3 regions of the Bacillus sp. LQ01 genome follow, and region 1 is predicted to be linked to each of the others. Evidence: riboswitches for the same ligand, from Rfam matches in the RefSeq annotation. Region 1 holds a riboswitch; each other region holds the start of a gene.
What was found. Region 1 has a riboswitch for S-adenosylmethionine ahead of AC22L0_RS23875 (cyclase family protein). Riboswitches for the same ligand answer to the same signal wherever they lie in the genome.
Positions count from the first base shown of each region.

Region 1 (3,216 bases):
TGCCGACCGTTTAATGTATTTGAGAAAAGATTTTTCAGAAAAGTGTTCTTGTTGTGTAAATATAAACATTTTATAAAATGTTTCAAGAAGGGTTTTTTTTATAAAATACTTCGTTTATAATGGAGGAAAATATCGACATGAGATTGATTGCTCATGTAACGGTTCAGTAGTGTTATGAAAAGATAAGAAGGGGTGCACGCGCATCCTTTTTTCTATGCAGATATTATGAAAGAGGTGGTATGATGGAATTAACATTAAATTCGACTGTATGTTTACACACGATTCAATTTCGAAAAGAGCAAAAGAATTATACTGTAAAAGACACAATTACAGGAGAAAAATATGAAATGCCGCCACTTTGGATTGATGCATTGGCAATGATGCGTGACGGTTTTTTATTGGGGGAAATTGAGGAGAAATTAAAAGAAGAGTATCCATCCGAAGAAGTGAATATGTTAGCATTCACGAAGCAACTGTTAGAACTAGAACTTGTTGAAATGGTAGATGGGGAAGAAATAGCTTGTACAAAGAAGAAAGAGAAGGATTATTTAGCTTGGTTACGTCCTCATGTTGAGCAATTCTTTCTTAATTTAAATAAAAAAAATAGAAGCAAAGGTCAATGATGATCTTTGCTTTTTTGTATAGTTTGTTTAAAAAATTACAGCAAATGCTCTTGCAAAAGCACCGTCGCTATCTTTAATTTTTAAAGGTGCTGCTGAGAAGAAGAAACGTTTCGTGTGAATGGCATCTAAGTTTGTTAAGTTTTCGATTAAATAAATATTATTCCCAAGTAGTATGTGATGAATTGGTGATGTTTCTGTCGTTACCTCATCAGGAGAAATAAAATCTAAACCGACAGATTTTACTTTTAATTGTACTAGTTCCTCGGCTAATTCTTCAGAAAGATAAAAAGCTTCTTTCTCATACGCCTCCGTGTTCCATTTAGTAGATAGATTGGAATGGAAAATAACAATATCTCCTTCTTTTATATCAGCATCGTGCAGTACTTCTTTAGGTAGTTTTCGTTCTTGTACATGAGTTACATCAATAAGAACAGCTTCACCTACAAATTGATCCAGCGGTAATTGATCGATGGTCGTTGCGCCTGAAATAAAATGCGCAGGAGCATCACAATGCGTGCCAACATGAACGACAGAATGAAAATCTGTAACTTGATAGCCTGATTCTTCAACACTTGTAACAGCTTCTAGTTGTATTTTAGGTGTTCCAGGAAATTGAGACATATTATTTTCAAATGTTTGTGATAAATCAATTACTTTCATTTTACATACCTCCAATATATGTTTTTCAAATAATAAAAAGCTCATCCTTCAGTATCAAGAAAGATGAGCTTTACATGCTAGTTGAGTTTTATCTTCCAAAATGCAATGCATTTTGCAGGAATTAGCACCTATTCAGTTCGTATAAACTGAGGTTGCTGGGCTTCAAAGGGCCGGTCCCTCTGCCTCTCTTGATAAAGAAGTATTTAATTTTGAAATCGGAATTTTCCGATAGTTAAATTGTAATTCATTTCCTTTTTGCGTGCAATACAAAATAGGTATTCACCCAAATAAAGCTACGCGCATATTGTAGCTTATGTAAATACAATGCTGCGAAGGAGTGAGTGCAGTGACAGGAAATGTATTGAATTATTATGCTGGTGGTAATACAGCTAGGGGATTTCATAATTTATATGAAGAGAATTTAAAAGGGTTAGACAGATTATTTATCTTAAAGGGTGGTCCAGGAACGGGGAAATCTTCTTTAATAAAGGCCATCGGTCGTGAATGGGTTGAAAAAGGATATGATATTGAATTTTTACATTGTTCTTCTGACAATAAATCGGTTGATGGTGTAATTATCCCAAAATTAAAAGTAGGAATTGTTGATGGGACATCACCACATGTAATTGAGCCCAAAATGCCAGGAGTTGTTGAAGAGTATATAAATTTAGGAATTGCTTGGGACTCAGATAAATTAAGGAAGCAGAAGTTAGAAATTGAAAGATTTGTTTCAGAAGCAAGTAAAGCTTTTCAGTCTGCTTACGCACGTTTTAAAGAGGCATTGCTTATACATGATGAGTGGGAGAAGATATATATTGATAATATAGATTTTAATAAAGCAAATGAACTAACCGATCAGCTAATCCAGAAATTATTTGCAGATAAAAGCGGGAGACAATCGCTTGTAAAACATCGTTTTTTAGGAGCTGCTACACCGAAAGGAGCAGTTGATTTTGTTCCTAATTTAACAGAAGGGTTACCACATCGTTATTTTATAAAAGGGCGCCCAGGTTCTGGAAAATCAACGATGCTTAAAAAGTTAGCTAAGGCAGCTGAAGAAAAAGGGTTTGAAGTTGAAGTATATCATTGCGGATTTGACCCGAATAGTCTTGATATGGTTATCGTAAGAGAATTAGGCTTTGCAATTTTTGATAGCACCGCACCACATGAATATTTTCCAAGTCGCGAAGGTGATGAAATTATTGATATGTATGCCCTTATTGTTATGCCAGGGACGGATGAGAAATATGCGAAGGAAATTCGTGATGTTTCCATTCAATATAAAGCAAAAATGAATGAGGCGATGTCTTTCTTAGCGAAAGCAAAATCGGTTCGTGATAAATTAGAACGAATTTATATTGCTGCTATGGATTTTTCAATAGTAGATGCATATAAAGAGGAGATTCAAAAAGAGTTTGAACGAATTGCTGCTACTGTAATTGAAAAGCAACAATAGAAGTTTTATTAGGCTGTCAGTAATTTCTGACAGTTTTTTTAGTATGTAGTAAAATTAATAGTGTATTGTCGAATTTCCAAGGAAATAATCCAAAAATGGAGATGTTATGAAATGAGAGAGAAAATCGAGTTGGAGTTAGAAAGAATTGAAAAAGAGAATGATGTGAAAATTTTATTTGCGGTGGAATCAGGGAGTCGTGCTTGGGGGTTTCCATCGAAAGATAGCGATTATGATGTTAGGTTTGTTTATATACATCCGGTAGAATGGTATTTATCAATTCATGACAAACGTGATGTAATTGAATATCCAATTAGTGATGATTTAGATATAAGTGGTTGGGATATTAAAAAGGCGTTGCAACTATTCGCGAAGTCGAACCCAGCTTTACTTGAGTGGATTCGATCACCAATTTTTTATTCGAAAAACTCTAATTTTCCAGAACTACTTCAACAGATGAGTGAGAAGAATTTTGATCCA
Region 1 is NZ_JBYEZL010000004.1:75,821-79,036, forward strand. It holds gene AC22L0_RS23865 (ATP-binding protein) at 1-14, shown strand, start outside; gene AC22L0_RS23870 (hypothetical protein) at 243-623, shown strand; gene AC22L0_RS23875 (cyclase family protein) at 651-1,283, opposite strand; SAM riboswitch class I at 1,369-1,481, opposite strand; gene AC22L0_RS23880 (PRK06851 family protein) at 1,630-2,739, shown strand; gene AC22L0_RS23885 (nucleotidyltransferase domain-containing protein) at 2,851-3,216, shown strand, end outside.

Region 2 (3,216 bases), on a different contig from region 1:
CCAAGCTTCATCTTTAAGGCGGAATGAAATCATGCCGCCTCTTCCTGGATAAAATACATCTGTCACCCCGTCTTCATCATTTAAATACGCAACAACTGCTTTCGCATTTTCTTCATGTTGTCTCATGCGAAGCGCTAACGTTTTCATACCGCGAATTAATAACCATGAGTCAAATGGGCTTAAAACTGCACCTGATGCATTATGATAATGAGCGATTTCCTCGCAAAGTTCCTTTCCTTTTGCAACGACAAGCCCGCTTAGTACATCGTTATGTCCCCCTAAATATTTCGTTGCGCTATGAAGTACAATGTCAGCACCTTCTGTTAATGGTTGCTGTATATAAGGTGTGTAGAATGTGTTGTCTACAATAAGAAGTAGTCCGTGCCTTTTCGCTACAGTTGCGACAGCAGCAATATCAGTAACTTGCATTAATGGATTAGTTGGAGTTTCTATGAAAATAGCCTTCGTTTCAGTTGTGATAGCTTGCTCAATTTGTTTAATAGACTGTGTATTTACGTATCTACATCGAACATTCCACTTTTTTTCATGCTCAGAAAATAATCGATACGTTCCCCCGTATAAATCTTCAGATACAATAAGTTCGTCTCCAGAGCGGAATAGAGAAAGGACGAGGAGAACAGCCGCCATCCCTGAACTACAGGCATAACCTTTTTCGCCATATTCTAAGTCTGCGATCGCCTGTTCTAAAAGACCGCGAGTTGGATTGCCAGTTCGTGAATAGTCAAAGCCAGTAGATTTACCAATTCCTTCGTGGCGATAAGCGGTTGAGAAATAAACTGGTGGATTAACCGTTCCAGTTGTAGTTTCACTACGATTTCCGATTTGTGCTAGTTTTGTTTCGATTGTTGACATGTGAAAATTCCTCCTTTTTAAATTGAAACATTAAGTGAATATAAAATAAAAAAAGCCTTCTAAGAAGAAGGCTTTCGGTTTGAATAGAGTCTTCTTCTCATCTGTCAAATCTTTCACAATTTGCTGGAATTAGCACCTTATTAACAAAATGTTAATGGTTGCTGAGGCGTCACAGGGCCAGTCCCTCTACCTCTCTAGATAAGAATGTTCGTATGAAATTTTTATTATGTTTTTAACTTTACAATAAAAGATAATTGAATTGCAACTTTATTTTAAATAATTTTTATTTTTCCGCAAGTGTCATTGACTTTTAATTTTGTGCATGCTAAATTTATTAAAAAATTAACAAACATTGTTAAAAGGGGAACGCATTTCCTTTTAGCTACATAAATAAAATAATAAAGACAACTCTTATTGAGAGCGGTGGAGGGAAAGGCCCTGTGAAACCCGGCAACCTTCAAACGAAATGTTTGAAACGGTGCTAATACCTGCAAAACGAATGTTTTGCATAATAAGAGGAGGAACAATTATGTCCCCCTCTTCAAAGTGAAGAGGGGGTTTTTATATTGATAGAAATGAGGGAGATTCGTGAAATTACTAGATTTATTATCAAAAGGAATTGTAATAGGTGATGGTGCGGTTGGAACGTTATTGCATTCACATGGTTTGCAAAGTAGCTTTGAAGAATTGAACGTATCTGATCCAGATCTAATTATATCCATTCATAAACAATATGTAGCTGCTGGAGCAGATGTAATTCAAACGAATACGTATGGAGCAAATGAGGCGAAATTACGTATGTATGGTTTAGAAAATCAAGTTACAAAAATTAATAGAGCGGCAGTGAAATTGGCGAAAGCATCTGTGACAGATAAAAATGCAATTTTAGGAACAATTGGTGGTATGAAACATATCGGAGCTGTTACAACGACTGATATGGAAAGGGAGTTTATGTTACTTGAACAGGCGGGGTCTTTACTAGAAGAACAGGTTGATGGATTACTATTAGAAACTTTTTATGATGAATTTGAATTACTTCATGCTGTTAAAGTGTTGCGTAAGCAAACGAATATTCCGATTGTTGCGCAATTAGCGTTACATGAAGCAGGTACGACTCAAAATGGAAATGATGTCAATGAAATATTAAAGCAGTTTATAGATTACGGTGCAAATGTTGTTGGATTGAATTGTCAACTGGGGCCGCTTCATATGACGGAAGCTTTCAAAATGATATCGATTCCGCAAAATGGCTATTTATCAGCATACCCAAATGCAGGTCTCCCGAATTATGTAGAGGGACGTTACGTATATGAGGGAAGTCCAGCTTATTTTGAAGCAATGACACCGAAATTTATTGAGCAAGGTATTCGGTTATTGGGTGGCTGTTGTGGTACGACTCCAGAACATATTCAAAGTATGAAGCGCGCTGTTGCGAATATTACCCCTGTAATAGAAAAAGAAACGATTCAAAGGCCAAAAGTCGTTCATACGCATGAGGAACGTTCGAAGGCTCACGTCACTCTAGCAGAGAAAGCAAAAAAACAAACGACAGTTGTAGTGGAATTAGATCCACCGAAAACGTTAGATACACAGCGTTTTTTTGAAGGAGCAAGAGCGTTAAAAAGAGCGGGAGCAGATGCTATTACTCTAGCAGATAATTCATTAGCATCGCCTCGTGTCTCTAATATGGCGATGGGTGCGTTATTAACGAAGCATGATATCCCAGTATTGACGCATTTAACGTGTAGAGATCATAACGTCATTGGACTACAATCTCATTTGTTAGGTTTATCGGCGTTAGGGATGGAAGAAGTGTTAGCTTTAACTGGTGATCCAGCGCGCGTTGGTGATTTTCCCGGTGCCACTTCTGTATATGATTTATCCTCTATTGAGCTTATTAAAATGATTAAAGAAATGAACGATGGACGTTCAATTTTAGGGAAATCAATTGGACCGGCGACAAGGTTTTCTGTAGGCGGCGCATTTAATCCTCACGTGAGGCACTTAAAAGCAGCAGTTAAGCGAATGGAACGAAAAATAGATGCTGGAGCGGAGTATTTTTTAACTCAGCCAATTTACGATATCAAGTTAATTGAAGAAGTGTATGAAGCGACAAAGCATTTGGAACAACCTATTTTTATTGGAATTATGCCGTTAGTAAGTAAGCGGAATGCAGATTTTCTTCATTTTGAGGTGCCGGGTATTACTCTTCCTGAAGAAATAAGAGAGAGAATGGATGGACATGAAACGAAAGAGGCAGCAATTGAGGAAGGGATTCGCATTTCACAAGAATTGGTCGACGCAGCGATGAAATATTTTAATGGTATTTATCTTATTACACCA
Region 2 is NZ_JBYEZL010000002.1:593,353-596,568, forward strand. It holds gene metI (cystathionine gamma-synthase/O-acetylhomoserine thiolyase) at 1-873, opposite strand, end outside; SAM riboswitch class I at 968-1,078, opposite strand; SAM riboswitch class I at 1,282-1,391, shown strand; gene AC22L0_RS15450 (bifunctional homocysteine S-methyltransferase/methylenetetrahydrofolate reductase) at 1,462-3,216, shown strand, end outside.
Region 2: it holds a riboswitch for S-adenosylmethionine, as region 1 does, so the genes downstream of both, AC22L0_RS15450 (bifunctional homocysteine S-methyltransferase/methylenetetrahydrofolate reductase) here and AC22L0_RS23875 (cyclase family protein) in region 1, are expected to answer to the same signal.

Region 3 (3,216 bases), on a different contig from region 1:
AATCACTTGGTTTTCAACATGAAGGAACTTGTAAAGAAGCTATATTCCGCAACGGCACTTGGCATGACATTGAACTCTTCGCTTTATTCCAACGTAATTATAAATAAAAAAAGCTTTGCGCTCACCGCGCAAAGCTTTTTTTCATATATTATAGACCAGCTTGCTCTTTTAAAGCTGCAGCTTTGTCTGTACGTTCCCATGATAGATCTACATCAGTACGTCCGAAGTGGCCGTAAGCTGCTGTTTGTTTGTAAATTGGGCGACGTAAGTCTAACATTTTAATAATACCAGCCGGGCGAAGATCGAAGTTGTTACGAACTAGTTCTACTAGTACGTCTTCAGATACTTTACCAGTGCCGAATGTATCAACTGAAATTGATACTGGTTGTGCTACACCGATTGCGTATGCAAGTTGTACTTCTGCTTTTTCAGCAAGACCAGCTGCTACGATGTTTTTCGCAACATAACGAGCTGCATATGCTGCAGAACGGTCAACTTTCGTTGCATCTTTACCAGAGAATGCACCGCCACCGTGGCGAGCGTATCCACCGTAAGTATCAACGATGATTTTACGTCCTGTTAAACCAGCATCACCTTGTGGTCCACCAATTACGAAGCGGCCAGTTGGATTAATGAAGAATTTCGTTTCTCCATCCATTAATTCTGCTGGTACTACAGCTTTAATTACGTGCTCTTTTAAGTCGCGATCGATTTCTTCCCATGTAACATCTGGGTGATGTTGTGTAGAAATTACGATAGTATCAACACGTACTGGTTTACCATTTTCATCATACTCAACTGTAACTTGCGTTTTTCCATCTGGACGTAAGTATGATAATGTATCATCTTTACGTACTTCAGTTAAACGGCGAGCTAATTTGTGAGCAAGCGAGATTGGAAGTGGCATTAATTCTTGTGTTTCATTACATGCAAAACCAAACATTAAACCTTGGTCTCCTGCACCAATTGCCTCAATCTCAGCGTCAGTCATTTGACCTTCGCGTGCTTCTAGCGCTTGGTCAACACCCATAGCGATGTCAGCAGACTGCTCATCGATAGATGTTAAAACAGCACAAGTTTCTGCATCGAATCCGTATTTTGCGCGTGTGTAACCAATGCCTTGAATTGTTTCACGAACGATTTTCGGAATATCTACGTAAGTAGAAGTCGTAATTTCCCCCGCTACCAATACTAAACCAGTTGTTACAGTTGTTTCACAAGCTACACGTGCATTTGCGTCTTTTGATAAGATCGCATCTAAAATTGAATCAGAAATTTGGTCACAAATTTTATCTGGATGTCCTTCAGTTACAGACTCAGATGTGAACAGATGACGTTTTTTTGTCATGTGGTAAACCTCCCTACAGTAATTGTATATATTGTACGGAACTCATCCTTAATTTGCCACAAACTGCGACATACATTTATTCTCCCACACAAGCATACAGAAAAACCTTTCCTACTTTACATAGAGGAAAGGTTTAATTTGCTACTTGCATACTGCTTTTTGCCCTTCGCTCTTATCGTTCGAGACCTGTAGCCTCGCACAGGTTTTAGCACCTATTCACCTGCATTTATCAATACAAGTGAGGTTGCTGGGCTTCATCGGGCCTGTCCCTCCGCCAGCTCGGGATAAGAGAGTATCCGTCCCAACCTATACTAAAGAAATGATATTCATTTGTCAATTAATATTCACATTTTCCTGAAAGTTTTTCTCAATACGCCTGAAATGAAATATTAATAGGGAAATAATGCATTCACACAAACAAAAAGAAATAAATAGTATACATTATTTATATAATTGTGTTATACTCTTGTTGGGGATTACGAGAAATATTTCATTAAATGAAAAGGATGGTATATAAATATGAGTACTGTGAATGTCCAAATTGGTTTACACGAATTATTGAACGGAAGCAATGCACAGATTCAACTAAGTGTTCCGCAATTAGTGGAAAAAGTATTAATGCGAAATGAAGGGAAATTAACTTCTACTGGTGCCGTTTCTGCTTCAACAGGAAAATATACAGGACGTTCTCCTAAAGATAAATTTATTGTGAAAGAAGCATCGGTTGCTGACAAAATTGCTTGGGGAGCTGTGAACCAACCGATTTCTGAAGAACATTTTAATAAATTATATACTAAAGTTTTAGAATACTTAAAAGAAAAAGAAGAGTTATTCGTCTTCAAAGGATTTGCAGGCGCTGACCGCAATTACCGCCTACCAATTCAAGTTATTAACGAATATGCATGGCACAATTTATTTGTACATCAATTATTCATTCGTCCAACTGAAGAAGAATTAACGACTCATGAATCAGAATTCACAATTGTTTCTGCACCGAATTTCAAAGCTGATCCAGCTGTTGACGGTACAAACTCTGAAGCATTCATTATGGTTTCATTCGAAAAACGCATCGTATTAATTGGTGGTACAGAATACGCTGGAGAAATGAAAAAATCAATCTTCTCTATTATGAACTTCTTATTACCTGAACAAGATATTCTTTCTATGCACTGTTCTGCAAACGTAGGTGAAGAAGGCGATGTAGCATTATTCTTCGGTTTATCTGGAACAGGTAAAACAACATTATCTGCTGATCCAAACCGTAAATTAATTGGTGATGATGAGCACGGTTGGTCTGATAACGGTGTATTCAATATTGAAGGCGGTTGCTACGCGAAATGTGTAAACCTTTCTCACGAGAAAGAACCACAAATTTTCGATGCAATCACATTTGGATCTGTTTTAGAAAACGTTATCATTAATGACCAAACGCGTATCGCAGACTATAACGATACTACTTTAACAGAAAATACTCGTGCTGCATACCCTATGCATGCGATCGACAATATCGTACTGCCAAGTGTTGCTGGACACCCAAATACAATCATTTTCTTAACTGCTGATGCATCTGGCGTATTGCCTCCAATCAGTAAGTTATCAAAAGAACAAGCTATGTATCATTTCTTAAGTGGTTACACTAGTAAACTAGCAGGAACAGAGCGCGGTGTTACATCTCCGCAAGCAACATTCTCAACTTGCTTCGGTTCACCATTCTTACCACTTGATGCATCTCGCTATGCTGAAATGCTTGGTGAAAAAATTGAGAAACACGATGCGAAAGTATTCTTAGTAAACACTGGCTGGACTGGTGGCGAATACGGCGTTGGTAAACGTATGAACTTAGGTTACACTCGTGCAATGATTCAAGC
Region 3 is NZ_JBYEZL010000002.1:99,000-102,215, reverse strand. It holds gene AC22L0_RS12855 (GNAT family N-acetyltransferase) at 1-107, shown strand, start outside; gene metK (methionine adenosyltransferase) at 149-1,348, opposite strand; SAM riboswitch class I at 1,518-1,639, opposite strand; gene pckA (phosphoenolpyruvate carboxykinase (ATP)) at 1,868-3,216, shown strand, end outside.
Region 3: it holds a riboswitch for S-adenosylmethionine, as region 1 does, so the genes downstream of both, metK (methionine adenosyltransferase) here and AC22L0_RS23875 (cyclase family protein) in region 1, are expected to answer to the same signal.